3 regions of the Rudaea sp. genome follow, and region 3 is predicted to be linked to each of the others. Evidence: predicted binding sites of a transcription regulator. Region 3 holds the regulator's gene; each other region holds the start of a gene.
What was found. Region 3 encodes sigma-54, which starts transcription at its own class of promoters, with help from an activator protein. Its sites were predicted from a motif close to TGGCACGNGCNTTGC; they were not measured.

Region 1: the regulator sigma-54 is predicted to act here: its motif matches at 4,479-4,493, upstream of glnA (type I glutamate--ammonia ligase).
Region 2: the regulator sigma-54 is predicted to act here: its motif matches at 2,551-2,565, upstream of adh (aldehyde dehydrogenase).

Annotation. Positions count from the first base shown of each region.
Region 1 covers NZ_DBNHDN010000031.1:100,172-106,852, reverse strand. The annotation lists gene AC16HO_RS11075 (ammonium transporter) at 90-1,562, opposite strand; gene AC16HO_RS11070 (P-II family nitrogen regulator) at 1,640-1,978, opposite strand; gene AC16HO_RS11065 (TorF family putative porin) at 1,997-2,758, opposite strand; gene glnA (type I glutamate--ammonia ligase) at 3,034-4,440, opposite strand; gene AC16HO_RS11055 (tetratricopeptide repeat protein) at 4,705-5,226, shown strand; gene AC16HO_RS11050 (aspartyl/asparaginyl beta-hydroxylase domain-containing protein) at 5,295-6,602, opposite strand; gene AC16HO_RS11045 (tetratricopeptide repeat protein) at 6,611-6,681, opposite strand, start outside.
Region 2 covers NZ_DBNHDN010000016.1:57,720-64,400, reverse strand. The annotation lists gene AC16HO_RS06330 (FecR family protein) at 1-349, opposite strand, end outside; gene AC16HO_RS06325 (sigma-54-dependent Fis family transcriptional regulator) at 516-2,369, opposite strand; gene adh (aldehyde dehydrogenase) at 2,604-4,124, shown strand; gene AC16HO_RS06315 (porin) at 4,264-5,457, shown strand; gene AC16HO_RS06310 (methanol/ethanol family PQQ-dependent dehydrogenase) at 5,483-6,681, shown strand, end outside.
Region 3 covers NZ_DBNHDN010000006.1:15,047-21,727, reverse strand. The annotation lists gene AC16HO_RS01430 (undecaprenyl-diphosphate phosphatase) at 93-884, shown strand; gene AC16HO_RS01425 (response regulator) at 1,087-1,788, shown strand; gene AC16HO_RS01420 (ATP-binding protein) at 1,793-3,145, shown strand; gene AC16HO_RS01415 (RNA polymerase factor sigma-54) at 3,298-4,803, shown strand; gene hpf (ribosome hibernation-promoting factor, HPF/YfiA family) at 4,941-5,267, shown strand; gene AC16HO_RS01405 (helix-turn-helix domain-containing protein) at 5,311-6,156, shown strand; gene AC16HO_RS01400 (nuclear transport factor 2 family protein) at 6,202-6,660, shown strand.

The sequences.
Region 1 (6,681 bases), on a different contig from region 3:
GCATCATCATCGCAGACTGCCTCCGGTTCCGCCGGAACATCCGCGGTGAAGCCGACGGCGCGACGCCGCCGGCTTGTTTCCCGCACCCATCACATGTCGTAGGCCGACTCGCCGTGCGAGCTGATGTCGAGGCCTTCGCGTTCCTCTTCCTCGGTCACGCGCAGACCGACGAGCAGGTCGGCGATCTTGAAGGCGACGAAGGCGACGACCACGGTCAACACGATCGTGATGCCGACGGCCTTGGCCTGGATCAGCAGCTGTGCGCCGATGCCCGGATAGCCGCTCGTCATCTTGACCCAATCCTGCACCGAGCCTGGACCGCCGAGCGAAGGCGAATTGAAGATGCCGGTCAACAGCGCGCCGCTGATGCCGCCGAGCGCGTGCACACCGAACACGTCGAGCGAATCGTCGGCCTTGATGAGCCGTTTCAGGCCGGTCACGCCCCACAAACAGATCACACCAGCGAGAAGACCGATCGCGAACGCACCTGGAATGCCGACGTTGCCCGCGGCCGGCGTGATCGCGACGAGGCCGGCGACCGCACCCGATGCCGCGCCGAGCATCGACGGCTTGCCCTTGTGAATCCACTCGGCGAAGGTCCACGACAGCACCGCGCAGGCGGTGGCGAGATAGGTGTTGATGAAGGCGAGACCCGCCGTGCCGTTCGCTTCGAGCGCCGAACCCGCGTTGAAGCCGAACCAACCGAACCACAACAGCGAAGCGCCGATCATCGTCATCGTCAGGCTGTGCGGCTTGATCGCCTCGCGGCCATAGCCGACACGCTTGCCGAGCATGAACGCGCCGACCAGGCCGGCAAGGCCGGCGTTGATGTGCACTACGGTGCCGCCGGCGAAGTCGAGCGCGCCCATCTGCCAGATGTAGCCTGCCGTCGCGGTGACCGCATCGGCCTTGGCCGGGTCGGTGTACGCATCCGGGCCCTGCCAGAACCACACCATGTGCGCGACCGGCAGGTAGCTGAAGGTGAACCAGATCACCGCGAAGATCAGCACCGCCGAGAACTTGATGCGCTCGACGATCGAGCCGAGGATCAGGCACACCGTGATCGCGGCGAACGTTGCCTGGAATGCGACGAAGACCAGTTCGTACAGTGGCGTCGCCTTCGAGAATGTCGCCGCCATCGAGAACGAGCCATCGGCCGGATTGAACGTGCCGTTGAGGAACAACCGCGAGAATCCGCCGAAGAACGCATTGCCTTCGGTGAACGCCACGCTGTAGCCGTAGATGCACCAGAGCACGCTGATCAGCGAGAACACGACGAATACCTGCATCAGTACCGAAAGCATGTTCTTGGTGCGCACGAGGCCACCGTAGAACAGCGCGAGCGCGGGCACGCTCATCAGCAGCACGAGCGCGGTCGAGGTCAGCATCCAGGCGACATCGCCCTTGTTTGGCACCGGCGCCGGCGGCGCTGCCGCGGCGGGCGCGGCAGCCTGCGCCGCCTCCTGCGCGAAACCGTGCTGCGCGAGCAACAGTGCAACCGCGCCGCCGCCCAGCGCGGCAAGGATCGGGAGGAATCGCCGGTAGTCCATCGAAGTGTGCATGGTGAGAATTCCGGAAAATTTGAAAGTGCGGCCACCGATGGCCGCTTTTTGATCTTCGCGATCAAGGACGAGCGCACTCATAAAGCATCCTTTCCGGCTTCGCCGGTGCGGATGCGCAGCGCCTGTTCGACCGGGCTGACGAAAATCTTGCCGTCGCCGATCTTGTCGGTGCGCGCGCCGGCGATGACCGCGTCGAGCGCAGGCTCGAGCAGTTCATCGGGCACGACCGCCTCGATCTTGATCTTCGGCAACAGGTCGACGACGTATTCCGCGCCGCGGTAGAGCTCGGTATGTCCCTTCTGCCGCCCGTAGCCCTTGACTTCGGTGACGGTGAGGCCCGACACGCCGGCCTGAGTCAGTGCTTCGCGCACCTCCTCGAGCTTGAACGGCCGGATGATTGCGGTGATGAGTTTCATGCTGCCTCCTCGTGTGGATCAAAAGGTCTTGGCCAGGGATACGACGCCGGTGGAACGCCCCTGGAAAGTGCCGTCCGGAAACGTGTAGACGGCCTTGTCCGCATTGGTGTCGTAGTACGCGACCGCGAGCGACCAGCCGCCGTCGAAATTCTTGGTCACACCGAGCTTGTAGTCGGTGTAGCTTGCCGCGCTGAAACCGTCGACCTTCTGCCGGCCGATGTGCGCATTGACTACCCAGGTTGGCACGAACTCGTAGTTGGCCGACAGGTCGAGATAGCCCGAGTGCTTGGTGCCGGCGAAGCCGAACAGGTTGGTGAAGGTGTGCGAGTACTTGAGCGAGACGAAGCTGTAGCTCAGCGCGACATAGCCTTCCAGCGTGTACGGCAGCTTGTAGCCGACGTTCTTCGGAAAGTCACCCGGGTAGTAGTACTCGTACAGGCCGACGTCGAGGCCGATCGTGTCGGCGATCTTGGTGCGGTAGCCGGCGTAGAGGTCGACTTCGAGGCTGGACGAAACCGCCGAAGTGTAGTCGTGCAGCCAGTTTATGTTGCTGCCCCACGCACCGGCGTAGAAACCCGAGGCGTGGTCGACTTCGATGCCGGCCTGCAGCGCCGGTTCGGTATTGGTCTGGGTCAGGCCGCGGAAGATGTAGTCGTTGGCGATCGACACCGAACCGGGAAAGGTCCAGTCCGGAGTCGGCGCGGCGGTGGGTTCATCGGCGTGCGCCCTGGCCGAAAGCAGGGCGGCGGAAAGGATCGCGAGGGTCAGGCGGGTCTTCATCACGTAGGTCTCCAGTAACGTCGGGGAAAGAAAGCGTGTGCGCCGCGAACGACGCGTTTTCCGTCCCGCCCCCAGCCCTGCGTTTTTTTCGCCTCGGCTGCCTTTTTGCAGACAACACTCAACCCTGAGCGTGAGTACTCAATCTCCAGAAATGAACTTGTATACTTTTTCCTTCCTTCTCCCGCCCGGAGAAGGCGCCCGCCGAGGGGCGGATGCGGGTTCGACCGTCGCCAGCCGAACCCTTGCCCCTATCCCGGCGGGATAGGGGCAATCGCTCAGATCGAGTAGTACATCTGGTACTCGACCGGGTGCGTCGCCGCACGGAACTTCGACACTTCACCCATCTTCAATTCGATGTAGGCATCGATGAAGTCGTCGCTGAACACGCCGCCGGCCTTGAGGAAGGCGCGATCCTTGTCCAGCGCCTCGAGTGCCTGGTCGAGCGAGTGGCACACGGTCGGGATCAGCTTCTCCTCTTCCGGCGGCAGATCGTACAGATCCTTGTCCGCGGGCGCGCCCGGATCGATCTTGTTGAGGATGCCGTCGAGGCCGGCCATCATCAGCGCGGTGAAGGTGAGGTAGCCGGTGTTCATCGGATCGGGGAAGCGCAGCTCGATGCGGCGTGCCTTCGGCGAGTGCACGAACGGGATGCGGCACGAGGCCGAGCGGTTGCGCGCCGAGTAGGCGAGCATTACCGGCGCTTCGAAGCCCGGCACGAGGCGCTTGTAGCTGTTCGTGGTCGAGTTGGTGAAGGCGTTGATCGCACGCGCGTGCTTGAAGATGCCGCCGATGTAGTACAGCGCGGTTTGCGAAAGGCCGCCGTACAAATCGCCCGCGAACAGGTTCGTGCCGCCCTTGGCCAGCGATTGGTGCACGTGCATGCCGGAACCGTTGTCGCCGACGATCGGCTTCGGCAGGAAGGTCGCGGTCTTGCCGTTCTGGTGGGCCACGTTCTTGATGACGTACTTCATCGTCAGCAGTTCGTCGGCCTTCTTCGTCAACGTGTTGAACCTGGTGCCGATCTCGCACTGGCCGGCAGTCGCGACTTCGTGATGATGCACTTCGATCGTCAGGCCGCAGGCTTCGAGCACCTTGCACATCTCGCTGCGCAGGTCCTGCAGCGAATCAACCGGCGGCACCGGGAAATAGCCACCCTTGACGCCCGGACGATGGCCGGAATTGCCGCCATCGAACTTGTCGTTCGTGCTCCACGCGGCCTCTTCGGAATTGATCTCGAAGCTGGCGCCCTGCATGTCGTTCTTGTAGCGCACCGAGTCGAAGATGAAGAATTCCGGCTCCGGGCCGAAGAACGCGGTGTCGGCGATGCCCGAGGACTTCAGGTACGCTTCGGCGCGCTTGGCCACCGAGCGCGGGCAGCGCGTATAGGCCTGCATCGTCGACGGCTCGAGCACGTCGCAGGTGAGGATCACGGTCGGATCGGCGGCGAACGGATCGAGGATCGCGCTGTCCGGATCGGGCATCAACACCATGTCGGAATCGTTGATCCCCTTCCAGCCCGCGATGCTGGAGCCGTCGAACATCTTGCCGTCCTCGAACAGGCTTTCGTCGATGGCCTTGGCCGGAAAGGTAACGTGATGCTGCTTGCCGAGCATGTCGGCGAAGCGCAGGTCGACGAACTCGACTTTGTTGTCTTTGACGAACTGGGTGAAGCTGGAGGACATGACGATTCCCTTGGTTGAATAGTTGTGACGAAAATAAAGCAATCTGGATGCCAACGATGAAAACTCTTTTGTAATCAAGAGGCATGGCCACCGAAAATCGTAACGCAGCACGAATTCGCACTATTTTGATGCAACGTCTCCAAATATGCACCAAAATCGTAGATCGCGGCGCCGCCCCAGGTCGCGGAAACTGCGCATGCAACGCCGCCACCGACACGGATATGCTGTCCCGGGGTCGAACCACACCACGCACAAGGAGTCGCAATGAAATTTCGTCATACCGCCCTCGCTGCCCTGATCTTCGCCGCCGGAATCGGCGTCGGTTTCGCCGGACAGAAGAAGCTCGAAACGTCACTGTTCCAGGGCAAGTCCAAGCAGGAGGCCGCACGTGCCCTGCTCGACGCCGCCCGTGCGCAGGCGGGCGACGGCAGTTGGGAACGCATCGCAATCGGCCGCGTCTATTACCTCGGCGGCATGAAGGCCGAAGGTCAGGCGATTTTCGACGACGTACTGAACAAGAAGCACAAGCCTAGCGACGAGTTCCGCGTCGCGCGCGTCTACCGCGAAGCCGGCGAATGGGCCAAGGCCAAGCCGCTGTTCGACAAATACACGCAGGCCAATCCGGAAGATGAGAAGGAAATCGCCGAAGTCGGCGCGTACTATCTGATGAACGGCGACCGTGCGGCGGCCGAGGACCTGTTCGGTCGCTCGTTCCATCTTGCCGCCGAACTGTGGGCCACCGTCGCCGCCGCAGGCGGCTATCTCAACGTGGCGCCGCAGGAGTAACCGCGTCACTGCCCGGTGCTCCTGGCCCCTCTCTTTGAAAGGAGAGGGAGCCCCGATGCCGGGCAGTGTCAGCTGTTGATACCCGCCGCGCGATTGAAATCGCCGATCGCGCCGACCAGCAGGGTGACTGCGTCGCGTTCGACCTCGCTGAGGTAGGGGTTCCAGCAATCCATCAGCATGACCACGCGCGTGGACGCACCGCGGTTCCACGCCTCGTGCTCGAACGTGTCGTCGAAGGTGAAACACTCGCCTTCGCGCCACTCGCGCTTTTCGCCGCCGACGACGATGGCGCAATCCTCGGGCACGATCAGCGGCAGGTGGGTGACCAGGCGCGTGTTGGTCACGCCGCGATGCGGCAGGATGTGCGTGCCCGGCGTGAGCAGCGAAAAGCAGATTTCCGGCGCGTGTTCGCGAATGCGCACCAGCGGCAGCGAATCGAGGATCGCTGCGGTGCGCGGGCACCGCGCGCAATTTTCGTCGATGCGCTCGCCGTGGCGATGAAAGAAGAATGCGTCCCAGGCGGGCGGTGCTTCCGCGCCGGCGAGCTGGTCACCGACCCGGTCGAGCGCGTTCGTGCCGAGGAACGGCGCGATGCCTGCCTCGTCGCGCAGCACCTCGTGCAGTTCGGCGCGGATCACGCCGACGTTTTCCTCCAGCGCGGCATACCACGGAAACAGCGCGCGATCGAAATACGGCGGCGTTGGCAGGCCCGGGAAATAGAGAAATTTCGGCCGCTGGCGTGGATCGGGCCAATCGGCCGACGCTTCGCCGAGATAGATGGCGAGGCAGCGCTGGACGCGCGCAAGCGCGGCGTCGCCGTGTTGCGTGCGCAGAGGTTCGAGCACCTCGGCGAAGATCGCGCGGCGATGGCGATCGACGAAATCCATCGCCTGCAGCACGCGTTCGCGCATTGCCGGCGGCGTGCTCTCCTCGCTGAGCCAGAGACCCTGCGCCTGCGCGGCAACGATGGCCCCGAAGTACTGCATCGTCGCCTCGCGCACGCGGCCGGCGCGTTCGTGGATCTGGGCGAGAAACAGGCGCGCGCGGAACGCGCCGGGATCGAGACGGATCGAGGCCTCCAGTGCGGCCGTCGCGGCTTCGCCCTGGCCCGCGGCGAGGCGCGCGAAACCGAGGTTCTTCCATGACTCGGCATTGTCCGCGTCGCGTGCGAGCGCACGCTCGAGCAACTCGATCGCCTGCGCCGGGCGCCCATCGACGAGGGCGCGTTGGGCGAGATAGTTCAGCGACTCGGCATGGCCGGGATCCTGCGTCAGCACGAGCGCGAACGCCGCGTCGGCCTCCGCGTAGCGCCCCGCCTCCACGGCGGCGCGGGCGCGCTGCAGCTGCGCGTCGGCCTGCGTATCGTGCGTCGTCATCGTCGCGTTCAACCCGCGAGCGCCGCACGTACCTGCGCCGCCTCGTCGCCGCGGCCGAGCCGTTCGAGCAGCACGGCGA
Region 2 (6,681 bases), on a different contig from region 3:
TGGAGCGACCGGGCCATGTCGACCGGACGCCGAACGCGACGCAGGCGGCAGCGGCAGCGACTGCGAGCGCACCACCCCAGACCAGGGCGGAACCGTACCCTGGCAGCGCTTCGGTCCCGCCCGCCTGCCCGTGTCGACGGCGCGCGTCGCGCTCGTGCGGAAGCAAATCGAGAGAGTCCCAGAAACGTTGCGTCTCCGAATAGGCGTCGGCATGTTCCGCCGCGGCTGCGAGCCAGGCTTCGAAGGCACGGCGCTCGTGGGCCGAACAGTCGTAGGCGCGCAGGCGCACGAACCAGACCTCGGCCTCGGCCTGGATCGCGGCAGTCGACGATGACGGGCGCTGCTTCATCTATGACAGGAACGCATCGTGCCGATCCATCCCACAGCGCGCGCCGGCAGGTCGCCAGCGCATGCGCAATCCGGTTTTCTACCGTACGCGGCTGCGTGGCGAAACGCAACGCCATGCCGGCCACACCGGGGATCGCGCGGCAGCGGAGGAGTCCGCGCCGGACGGCTCAGCCCAGCCGCCGATAAAGCGTGCTGCGGCTGACCCCCAGGCTGCGCGCCGCAGCTGAGACATTGCCGGCGTGTTTTTCCAGGGCCTGACGCATCGCCCTCTCGGTAATTTCGCCCAACGCGACCAGAGTGTCCGCAGCGAGTGTCCGCGCGTCCGCTTCCACCGGCGGCGGTAACTCGTGGAACATCGCCGGCAGGTCGTGCGTTTCGACCCGGCCGCCCGGCCCCGCGAGTGCGACCAGTGTGCGCAACGCGCCCGTAAGCTGGCGCAGATTTCCGGGCCAGGAATAGTGCGCAAGGATGTCGAGCGGGCCGGGATCGAGGCGCGTGGGCGTGCCCGCGGTGAGTCGATTCCAGAAGATTTCGATCAACTCGCGACGATCGGGATACTCGCGCAGTGCCGGAAGGTTGACCGTGTAGTGCGCGATGCGGAAGAACAGGTCCGAGCGGAACTGATCGAGCGCTCCAACCTTGAGATTGCGGTTGGTCGCTGCAATCACGGTGAAATCGACCTTGGCCGGCTTGCCGCCACCGAGTGGTGTGACCTCGCGCTCCTGCAATACGCGCAGCAATCGCGTCTGCGCGGCGAGCGGCATGTCGCCGATCTCGTCGAGGAACAACACGCCGCCGTCGGCCTCCCGCAGCATTCCCTTCGCCCCGTGACGCTTCGCCCCGGTGAACGCGCCTTCCTCGTAACCAAACAATTCCGACTCGATCAGACTCTCGGGCAGACCTGCGCAGTTGACCGCGACGAACGGCATGTTCCCGCCGCCAAGGCGACGATGCAGTTCGCGCGCGAACACCTCCTTGCCGGTGCCGGTTTCCCCGAGCAGCAGCACCGACATGCCGGCGCGCAACACGCGCTCGGCGCGGTCGAGTTCGTGTTTGAGTCGCGCGTCGAACACGCCAATGTTGCCGCCGGCCGCCGATGCGGGCCGTGCCGGTCCGGCCGTGGCCGGACGATGTTGCTGTTCGTCCACGCGCACGAAGATCGGCTTGTTGAGATGGTCGCGCAGGCCGGCCTCGCCATGCAGCGATTCGAGCCTGGCATCGAACAATTCGTTGAATTCCCTGCGCCCGATGTCGCCGCGCACGAGATTGACCGCGCCGAGGCCGTGCCGGTTCGCCGCGACGAGGCGCCCGTCTTCGAACACCAGAATGCCTTCCTGCGGCGTACCGAGCAGACCGGCATCGCGTTGCACGCGCAGCACACGGCAATCCGGGAAATCACGCTCGAACAGGCGCCGTTCGATCTGGTCGACCGCGAAGCGCACCATGCCCAGCGCGTGCGTGTGATGCACCGACGACTCGCCCGACAGATCGAGCACGCCGGCGATCTTGCCGAACGGGTCGATGATCGGCACGGCCGAACAGCTGAGCACGCGATGCGGCGCGAAGAAATGTTCGGGGCCGCGTACCTCGATCGCGCGGCCCTCGATCATCGCCGTACCGATCGCGTTGGTACCGGTGTGGTTCTCGTTCCACGGCACGCCGGGGCGCAGCGAAACGCGTGCCGCCTTGTCGAGGAAGTCGGCGCTGCCGAGCGCCTCGAGGATCATGCCATCGGGCGAAGTCAAAATGACGATGCTGCCGGTCGCGCGCGCATCGGCGTACAGCGCGCGCACTTCGGGCAGACAGATACGGCGCAGTTCCTCGTATTTCTGGCAGACCTCGCGCAATGCGGTAGCGGCCAGAGGCTCGACGTTGGGACGCTCGTGCTCCGACAGACCAAGCCCCGCACAACGCTGCCAGGAACGCAGGATGGTGGCGGGCACGAGCCCACGCGGCGCATCGCCTTCATCGAAGAACCGATGGCGAGCGGCTTGGATGCGATCCAGAACAAAATCGGTCATGGAATTCCATGTGTCGCAATTTGCGACAGTTGTCTCTGGCGGGTGCACCGAGTCTGGACACAATTTCCGGGCGAATGCAACAAGCCATCTGCAACGTGCGTTGCGCACCGCAGCAACGCACGGCCAAGTGCATTTCTATACAAGTATCCTGACGTTGCTGCACCGCAATAGCTGCGGCCGTTGGCACGCTGCGTGCTCTACGCAGACGCCCACCAACCTGGAGCCTCACGCGTCATGACCAAACTCGAGCAGCAACATCTTGCGGTGCAAGTTCCGTTCAAGGCCCGCTACGAAAACTACATCGGCGGCAAGTGGCTCAAGCCCGTAGCCGGTCGCTATTTCGACAACGTCACGCCAGTCACCGGACAGGCGTTCTGCGAAGTCGCGCGTTCGGACAAGGACGACATCGAGCTCGCGCTCGACGCCGCGCACAAGGCAAAGACGGCCTGGGGCCGCACCGCGCCGGCCGAGCGCGCGAACATCCTCAACCGCATCGCCGACCGCATGGAGCAGAATCTCGACCTGCTCGCGCATGCGGAGACCTGGGACAACGGCAAGCCGCTGCGCGAGACGCGTGCCGCCGACATTCCGCTCGCGATCGACCACTTCCGCTACTTCGCCGGTTGCATCCGCGCGCAGGAAGGCTCGATCGGCGAAATCGACCACGACACCGTCGCCTACCAGTTCCACGAACCGCTCGGCGTCGTCGGCCAGATCATCCCGTGGAACTTTCCGATCCTGATGGCGGCATGGAAGCTTGCGCCCGCACTCGCGGCGGGCAACTGCGTGGTGCTCAAGCCGGCCGAACAGACTCCGGTCGGCATTCTGGTCTGGGCCGAACTGATCGGCGACCTGCTGCCGCCCGGCGTGCTCAACATCGTCAACGGCTTCGGCCTCGAAGCGGGCAAGCCGCTCGCATCGAGCCCGCGCATCGCCAAGATCGCGTTCACCGGCGAGACCACGACCGGCCGCCTGATCATGCAGTACGCGAGCCAGAACCTGATACCGGTGACGCTCGAGCTCGGCGGCAAGTCGCCGAACATCTTCTTCGACGATGTCGCCTCGCGCGACGACGATTTCTTCGACAAGGCGATCGAGGGTTTCGTCATGTTCGCCCTCAACCAGGGCGAGGTCTGCACCTGCCCGAGCCGCGCGCTGATCCACGAATCGATCTACGACAAGTTCATGCAACGCGCGATACAGCGCGTCAACGCGATCAAGGCCGGCAACCCGCTCGACCCGGCCACGATGATCGGCGCGCAGGCTTCGAGCGAACAGCTCGAGAAGATTCTCTCGTACATCGACATCGGCAAGCAGGAAGGCGCGAAGGTGCTGACCGGCGGCGAGCGCAACGTGCTCGGCGGCGATCTCAAGGACGGCTACTACGTCAAGCCGACCGTGTTCGCCGGCAGCAACAAGATGCGCATCTTCCAGGAGGAAATCTTCGGCCCGGTCGTCTCGGTAACGACCTTCAAGGACGAAGAGGAGGCGCTGCACATCGCCAACGACACGCTGTACGGCCTCGGCGCCGGCGTGTGGAGCCGCGAAGCGAATCGTTGCTACCGCTTCGGCCGCGAGATTCAGGCCGGGCGTGTGTGGACGAACTGCTACCACGCCTATCCCGCGCATGCAGCGTTCGGCGGCTACAAGCAGTCCGGCATCGGCCGCGAGACGCACAAGATGATGCTCGACCACTACCAGCAGACCAAGAACATGCTGGTCAGCTACTCGCCGAAGAAGCTCGGGTTCTTCTAGGTCCGGGGCCGGGGGATGCAGGAAGGAAGACGCGGGCTCCGGCCCGCGTCGTGGACGTGTTTGGTCACGAAACGGCAACGCGCTGCCGCGCTGCCGCGACAGAACAGATTTTTCCAACAACTACTGTCTGGGAGGAAACGTGTACGCGCCATCAACACCATCTAAGCAATTCCGGCGAGCGCCTCGCCGACTGATCCACGCAACCGCCCTGGCTGCGGCACTGGCCGCAGCGCAGGCCGGCGCCGTCGAGATTCAGTCCGGCGACTGGACCGTCGATGTCGGCGGCATCGTCAACGCCTACGCGACCAGCGTCAGTTGCTCGGGCGACGCGGTCGGCGGTCCGGCAATTGCCGGGCGTGGGCTCGGTTGCAGCGGCGAAAGCAGCAAGACGACGATCGGCAACGGCCTGTTGCCGAGCGGACTCGTCACCAAGTTCAAGACCAGCCAGGATGGCCTCGAGATCGGCGGCACGATCGGCATCTATGCGGCCACGGCGACGTCATCGGGCCTTGCCGCGAACAGCGGGGTCGACGTGCGCCAGGCGTTCTTTACGATCGGCACCGCCGAAGCCGGCACGCTCAAGATCGGCCGTGACTACGGTGTGTTCGGCTCGAACCCGATCCTCAGCGACATGACCCTGCTCGGCGCCGGCGCGCCGGTGCAGGGCACGCAGCGCGGCCGCGTCACCCTCGGCCACATCGGCGCGGGTTACACGTATCTCGGCACTTACGGCCAGATGACCTACGTCTCGCCTGTTATCGGCGGTGGCTTCACTTTCACCGGCGCGCTGGTCAGCCCGGTCGACAGCGGCGTTTACGCCTCGCAGGCGGGACCGCAGTACCAGGCCCAGCTCGCCTGGGCGGGCAACGGCTTCAAGGCGTGGATCGGCGCCAAGATGCAGCACTTCGCCGATGCCGGCGCCGGCACCGGCGGTTTCGCCGAAACGGCCGCCGAGATAGGCGCCTCATACAGCGCCGGGCCGTTCGCCGTACTCGCCAACTACCAGGAGGGCAAGGGTCTCGGCATCCTCTCCGATGGCGATCAGGGGCCGGTCAAAGGCCGCAACTACTTCCTGCAGGGCACGTACAAGGTCAGCGACAAGCTCAAGTTCGGCATCAACTACGGCGAGAGCCGCAACCAGGACGACAACGCGCGCAATACGGCGCTCAATGCCTCGTTCAAATCGAACGCCAACCTCACTGCGGGCCTCTACTACGGCCTGACCAAGAGCATCACCCTCGCCGGCGAACTCGGCGACACGCGCTCGAAGGACTACCTGGGCAACACTGCCAAGATGTTCGGCGGCTCGTTCGGCGGAATCATTTTCTTCTGATCACCAATCCTCGGGAGCAATCAACATGATCAAGCAAGTCATCAAGACGTCCTCGTTGCCAGTCGCTTGCACCTTGGCACTGGCACTGTTCGGTTCCGGCAGCGCCGTCGCCGATCCCGGCGCGTATCAACCAGTTACCGACGCGCGCCTGGCCAATGCCGCCAAGGACGACGGTTGGCTGATGTATCGCCGCGACTGGTCCGGTAGCGGCTACGCGCCGTTCAACGACATCAACACCGGCAACGTCGCCAACCTCAAGCCGGCGTGGGATTTCAAGAACGAGCTCGAAGGCCATGACGTCGGTCACGAAGCACCGCCGATCGTCAACGGCGACTACATGTTCATCACCGGGCCGCGCGGCAAGCTGTGGGCATTCGAGGCGGCAACGGGCAAGCCGTTGTGGAAATACGAGCATGACCTCAGCAACACCGGCCTGAAGACGGTGTGCTGCGACATCGTCAACCGTGGCGTTGCTTTGTACGGCAACAACGTCTATCTGGCCACGCTCAATAACGACATCGTCGCCCTCGACGCGAAGACCGGCAAGGTCGTGTGGAAGAAGACGCTGGAAAAGCCGGACCTCGGCTATGCCATCACCCAGGCGCCGCTCGTTGCCAAAGACAAGGTTCTGGTAGGTATCTCCGGCGGCGAATACGGCATTCGCGGCTACATCACTGCTCTCGACGCCAAGACCGGCGCAACGCTGTGGAAACGGCACACCACCGCAGCACCGAACGAACCAGGCGGCAATTCCTGGCCCAAGGGTGCGTACAAGACCGGCGGCGGCGCGCCGTGGCTGACCGGCACCTACGATCCCGGTACCGACACGTTGTTCTGGGGTGTCGGCAACCCCGGGCCGTGGCTTGCGACAATGCGTCCCGGCGACAGCCTGTATACCGATTCGGTGCTGGCGCTCGATCCCGCCACCGGCGCGATCAAATGGTATTACCAGTACACGCCCGGCGACACCTGGGACTACGACGGCAGCAACGAACAGGTGCTGACCGACATCACCTATGGCGGCAAGTCGTACAAGGCGCTGGTCTCCGCCAGTCGCAACGGTTGGCTGTACGTGATCGATCGCACCAACGGCAAGCTGATCTACGCCGAGAAGTTCGCCCATGCGACCAGCGTCAAGGAAATGAAGGACGGCAAGCCGGTGACCGACGACAACCTGCGCCCGACGCTCGAGAAGGAGGTCTTCACCTGTCCGAGTTTCCTCGG
Region 3 (6,681 bases):
GCGGGGAAATTCCAGCACGAAACCGCCACCGCGCGAGCAATCTTCCACATCGTCAGACCAAACTATTTCTACGCACCCGACCATCACCTCCCATGCCTGAATTCCTCCGCGTCGTCCTGCTCGGCATCATCGAAGGCATTACCGAATTCCTGCCCATCTCCTCTACCGGCCATCTGCTCGTCGCCGAGCATTGGCTCGGCGAGCGCAGCGAGATGTTCAACGTCGTCATCCAGGCAGGCGCGATCCTCGCGGTCGTGCTGATCTATCGCCAGCGACTGTGGCAACTCGCGACCCATTTCCAACAGCCGGAGAATCGCGACTATGCGCTCAAGCTCATCGTCGCGTTCCTGATCACCGGCACGCTCGGCTTCGCGATGACCAAGCTCGGCTTCAAGCTCAAGGACGACGTCACGCCGATCGCCTGGGCGTTCGTCATCGGCGGCTTGTGGATGATCGCGGCCGAGCATTTTGCGGCGAAACTGCGCGACTCGTCGACGATCACCTGGAAGGTCGCGATCCTCGTCGGCCTCGCCCAGGTCGTCGCCGCGATCTTCCCCGGGACGTCGCGCTCGGCGGCGACGATCTTCGTCGCCATGCTCGCCGGGGCGAGCAATCGCGCGGCCGCGACCGAATTCGCCTTCCTCGTCGGCATCCCGACCATGTTCGCGGCCTCCGCCTACGAACTGCTCAAGGCGATGAAAGCCAGCGCAGGCCACGAGGACTGGAGCGCGCTCGCGCTCGGCTTCGTCGTCTCGACGGTCGTCGCCTTCGTCGCGGTGAAGTGGCTGCTCGGTTTCATCCGCACCCATCGTTTCACACCGTTCGCGCTCTATCGCATCGCACTCGGCGCGGCCCTGTTGCTGTTGATGCCGGCAGGCGCGTAGCCGGCTCGGCTTTCGCGTGGCACGCGTCCCGCGGGCCATTCGCAGCGCGAATGCCCGTTTCGGCATCCTGCCTCGGCAGTCCCGCCTGCACCGGAACAGACGAGCAAACAGAGCATCGGCGCACGCCGTAAGCGGATGTAAGCATTTGCAAAAACTAGCGCAGGGAGGTGACAGTGCGCGCTGGCGCGGTATAGTTGCCAGCATGAGTGATGCCAACATTCTGCTCGCCGATGACGACGAGGAACTGAGCCAGTTGCTCAGCGACTTCCTCGAGCGCGAAGGCTTCCACGTCGATGTCGCCGGGGACGGCAATTCGGCCCTGCGTACCCTCACCGAAGGCAACTACGACGCGGTGATCCTCGACGTGATGCTGCCGCAGAAATCCGGCATCGACGTGCTGCGCGAGCTGCGCCGCGCGTCGCAGTTGCCGGTGCTGATGCTGACCGCGCTCGGCGAGGACATCGATCGCATCCTCGGCCTCGAGCTCGGCGCCGACGACTACGTGCCCAAACCGTGCAACCCGCGCGAGATCGCCGCGCGCCTGCGCGCGATCCTGCGCCGCACGCGCGGCGAGGCCGAGACAGCGCACATGGGCGACCTCAGCCTGGGCCCGGTCAAGCTTGCCGCGGCGGCACGCACGGTCAGCGTGCGCGGCGAGGCGATCGCGTTGACCGGCACCGAGTTCAATATCCTCGCCATGCTGATGCGCGAGGCCGGTCGCGTGGTCGGCAAGGACGCGATCGCGCAGGCGGTACTCGGACGCACGCTGCGCCCGTTCGATCGCAGCATCGACGTGCACATCTCCAAGCTGCGGCGCAAGCTCGGCCCCGCCGCCGACGGCGACTCGCTGATCCACACGATCCAGCGCGGCGGCTACCTGTTCCGCGTGGTCGACGAAACCTGACGCCATGCGCCGCCTGTTCTGGCGCATCTTCGCCCTGTTCTGGACCGGCACCCTCGTGCTGATTCTCGCGATCGCCTGGAGCACCTCGTACACGTTCGAGAACGAGGAAATTCCAGGGCTCGGCATCACGCGCATGGAATCGGTGCTCAACGACCAGTTGCGCGGCGCGAGTCGTGCCCTGCACGCGGGCGGTATCGAGGCGCTGCGCGAGGTGCAGCGAGGCGCGAGCGATCGCGGCATCACCCTGTACGTGCTCGACGCGAACAACCGAGACATTCTCGGCAACGAGACCGGGCCCGGCATAGCCGAGGAGGTAGCCGGCGCAGTCGTCGACGAACAGGGGCTACATTCGCGGCGCACGCGCATCCGCGCGATCTCCCTGCCCGACGGTACACGCTATACCGCGGTCGCCGCCTATCTCCAGTCGGCGGTGTTGCGCATTCTCACCCGGCGGCCGACGTATTTCTGGGACCAGGTAGTCATCGCCAGCGTGATCAGCGCGATGTTCTCCCTGATCCTCGCCGCCTACATCGCGGCGCCGCTGTCGCGCATCCGCGCCGGCGCGCGGCGTGTTGCCGGCGGCGATCTCGACGCGCGCGTCGGCGCACTGAAATTCGGGCGCAGCGCGGAGATGCTCGCCCTCGCCAGCGAGTTCGACGGCATGGCCGCGCGCCTCAAGGAACTCGTCGAGGGTCAGCGCCGCCTGATCCGCGACGTCTCGCACGAGATGCGCTCGCCACTCGCGCGCCAGCGCGTGGCGCTCGAACTCGCGCGCGCGCAGGTGCAGGCCGGCGACGCCAAACTCCAGCTCGACCGCATCGAACGCGAGTCGGAACGGCTCGAAGAAATGATCGCGCAGGCGATCCAGCTCTCGCGCATGGAAACGACCACGCCCTCGAGGGTGGAGCCGCTCGCACTCGACACGCTCGTCGCCGACATCGTCGCCGACGCGGCATTCGAAGCACAGGCGCGGCATTGTTCGCTGCTGATCCAGCAAAGCACGCCGCTGCAGGTGCAGGCCGAGGCCGACCTGCTCGGCAGCGCGATCGAAAACGTCGTGCGCAATGCGGTCAACTACACGCGCGCCGACTCGACCATCCGCATCCGCCTCGACCGTAGCGAGCGCGAGGCGCGGTTGCGCGTCGCCGACGCCGGTCCCGGCGTGGACGAATCCGACCTCGCGCGCATCTTCGAGCCTTACTATCGCACCGACGATGCGCGCGCGCGCAAGAGCGGCGGTTCTGGCCTGGGCCTGGCGATCGCCAAGCGCGCGATCGAACGCCAGGGCGGGCGAATCTGCGCCGGCAACGTCTCCGGCGGCGGCCTGGAAATAGAGATCCATCTGCCTCTGGCCTAGGGCGGGGCGATCGTCCGGTCTGCCGGCCACGGCTGCCGGGACCGGCCCGCCGCGATGGACCAGCGGAAAAATTTGTGCTTCCGGATTTACCCGACCGGCCGATTTGGCGCTATGCTGATTCCGCCGTCGTTCTGGGTGAGTTTGCCGTCTCCGTGAAACCCGCTTTACAACTCCGCCTGCATCAGCAGCTTTCGCTGACGCCACAACTGCAGCAGGCGATCAAACTGCTGCAGATGTCGAGTGTCGAACTCGAAATCGAACTGCGCGAGGTGCTCGAGTCCAATCCCCTGCTCGAACTGAGCGAAGCCGGCAACGACGACGACCCGGCAGCAAGCGACGAATATTCGTTCGACGGTGAATCCGCGACGACCGAGCCCGCCGAAGCCGAGCACGATGCCGGCGAACGCAGTGACAACGCCGGCGACGAAACACGCGAGGTCGACGATTTCGAACTCGCCGGAGACTTCGAGGACGACGGCAGCGACTACGGCAGCCCCAAGCCGGTCGACGAGGACGGCGTCGAGAAGCAGGATCCCGAACCCGAAGACCTGCGCGATCACCTGCTCTGGCAACTCAACCTCACCGCGCTGTCGCCGCGCGACCGCGCGATCGGTGCGGCGATCATCGAGGCGATAGACGAGGATGGATATCTGCACGAGGATGCCGAATCGCTGTGCGGTTCGCTCGCCGGCCTGCCTTCCGTCAACGGCAACGCGGCGACGGCCGCGGAAGTCGAGGCGATGCGCCACCGCATCCAGCATTTCGATCCGATCGGCGTGGCCAGCCGCAACCTGGGCGAATGCCTGCGCGTGCAGCTCGACACTTTCGATCCGTCGACCGCTGGCTGGAAGGCCGCGCGCGAGATCGTGACCGCGCATCTGGAAACGCTGGCGCGCAACGATCGCGCGCGCCTGGCAAAGCTGCTGCGCGCCGATACCACCGAGATCGATGCGGCGATCGCGCTGATCCGTTCTCTCGACCCGAAACCCGGCGCACGGTACAGCGCGACCGCGACTGAATTCGTCGCACCCGATGCCTACGCGCGTCGCCAGGGCGGACGCTGGAACGTCACCCTGAGCCCGCATTGCCAGCCGCGACTGTCGATCAATCGCCACTACTCGGGCCTGATCGCGCGCGCGCAGCGCGACGACGCCCAATATCTGCGCGGCCAATTGCAGGAGGCGCGCTGGCTGATCAAGAGTCTGGCAACGCGCGCGGACACGATGCTCAAGGTCGCAAGCGCGATCGTGCGCGCGCAAAGCGCCTTCCTCGATTTCGGCGCCGAAGCGATGCGCCCGCTCGTGTTGCGCGACATCGCCGACGAGATCGGCATGCACGAATCCACGGTCTCGCGCATGACCACGCGCAAGTACCTGCACACGCCGCGCGGCACGTTCGAGTTCAAGTTCTTCTTCTCCTCCGGGGTCGGCACGGTGGACGGCGGCGCGGCCTCGGCGACCGCGATCCAGGCGATGATCAAGAAGCTGATCGACGACGAAACTCCGCGCAAGCCCTTGTCGGACCAGGCTCTCGCTTCCGAGCTGAACAAGCGCGGCATCGAGGTCGCCCGGCGCACCGTGGCGAAGTACCGCGAGGGCATGAATATTCCTTCTTCCTCCGAGCGCGGCCGTTTGTGTCTGGCCGCCTCCGCGCCATGACCGGCGCGCCACGACTCAACCCACTTCCATCCAACGAAAAGGAGGCAGGCACGGAACCAACCATCGAGGCATCGGTCTGAATTTTTGTCCGCCGCGTTTGGCGGGCAACCTGAAACTTCAATACAGAGGATTTCGTCATGCAGATCACCGTCAGTGGGCATCAAGTCATCGTCACCCCCGCGCTGCGCGATTACGCCGAATCGAAGCTCGGACGCATTGTCCGACATTTCGAGCACCTGCATGATGCCGCTGTGGTCCTCTCCGTCGAGAAGCTGTTCCAGAAAGCCGAAGCCACCGTGCATTGCGGCGCGAACAAGACCATTCACGCCGACGCCACCGGTGCCGACCTCTACGCAGCGATCGACGGCCTCGCCGACAAGCTCGACCGCCAGGTGAAGAAACACAAGGAAAAACTGCAGAACCACCACCGCGACACCGTACGCGAGGCACGCTACGCGAGCTGACGTCCTGCCGCGCCTGCCGCCCGGTTGACGTAAACTGGGCGGCATGGCGACTCCCACGCTCTTGCACCGCGGTGCGCTGATCGTCACCGACTACCGCTGCGACGCGGGTCCGCACACGCGCCCGTTCGCCGAGCGACACGGCGGCCATTCCTTCTCCTACGTGCGCCGCGGCAGTTTCGGCTATCGCTGCCGCGGTGCCGAGCACGAACTCGTTGCCGGTTCCTTCCTGCTCGGCCGCGCGGGCGACGAGTTCGTCTGCACCCACGAGCATCATCCCTGCGGCGACGAATGCCTGTCGTTCCATCTCGCGCCGAACCTGTTCGACGCGCTGGCCTGCGCGGACGGCCTTTGGCAAAGCCGCGGCCTGCCGCCGCTCGCCGAACTGGCCGTGTTCGCGGAATTGGCCCAAGCCTGCATCGATGGCTTCGGCGACCAGGCGCTCGACGAGATCGGCCTCATCGTGGCTTCACGGCTCGTCGACCTGCTGCGCGGGCAAGGGCGGCGCCAAGCCGCAGCTTCGCCGCGGGACCGCCGCCGCGCGGTCGAGGTGGCCTTGTGGATCGATGCGAACGCGCACGCGCCGATCGACCTCGATGCCGCCGCGCGCAAGGCGGAACTGAGCGCCTTCCATTTCCTGCGCGTGTTCACCCAGGCGCTCGGCGTGACCCCGCACCAGTACCTCGTGCGCGCGCGCCTGCGCCGCGCGGCGCGCCTGCTCGGCGATGCCGACCATGCGGTCACCGACATCGCCTTCGAGTGCGGCTTCGCTGACCTGTCCAACTTCGTGCGCACGTTCCGTCGCGCCGCGGGCGTGTCGCCGCGCGCATTCCGCCAGCTTCGGCGCGGCGACCGCAAGATTCTCCAAGAACGGTTCTTGTCCTCGCCCTAGCATCGGTTTCCGCGAGGCGCATCCGCGCGTCGATCAGGAGAACCGATGACCTTGCCTTTCCGCTTCAAGCGAGCTGCATTGCTCGCCGCCGCCCTGTCGCCGGCTATGGCACTTGCCGATGACGCCGCCACGGTTGCCTCGCTCGACACGCAATACCAGACCGCCGTCGCCGCGAACGATGCGGCGACGATGGACCGTATCCTCGCCGACGACTTCACCCTCGTCAGCGGACGCGGCCAGGCCTACTCCAAGTCCGACCTGCTCGCCAGCGCGCGCGCCAAGGAATACGTCTACGAACGCCAGGAGGAAATGCCCGGCACGCAAAAGGTGCGCGTCTACGGCGACACCGCCGTCGTCACCGCCCTGCTCTGGATCAAGTACACGCGCGAAGGCAAGACAGCCGACTACAAGCTCTGGTTCAGCGACGTCTACGTGCACCGGCGCGAAGGCTGGCGCTACGTGTTCGGCCAAGCGGCGCAGCGGCTGGAGCCGGAGAAGAAGTAGCCGTCGCAGCGCCGCCTCGTG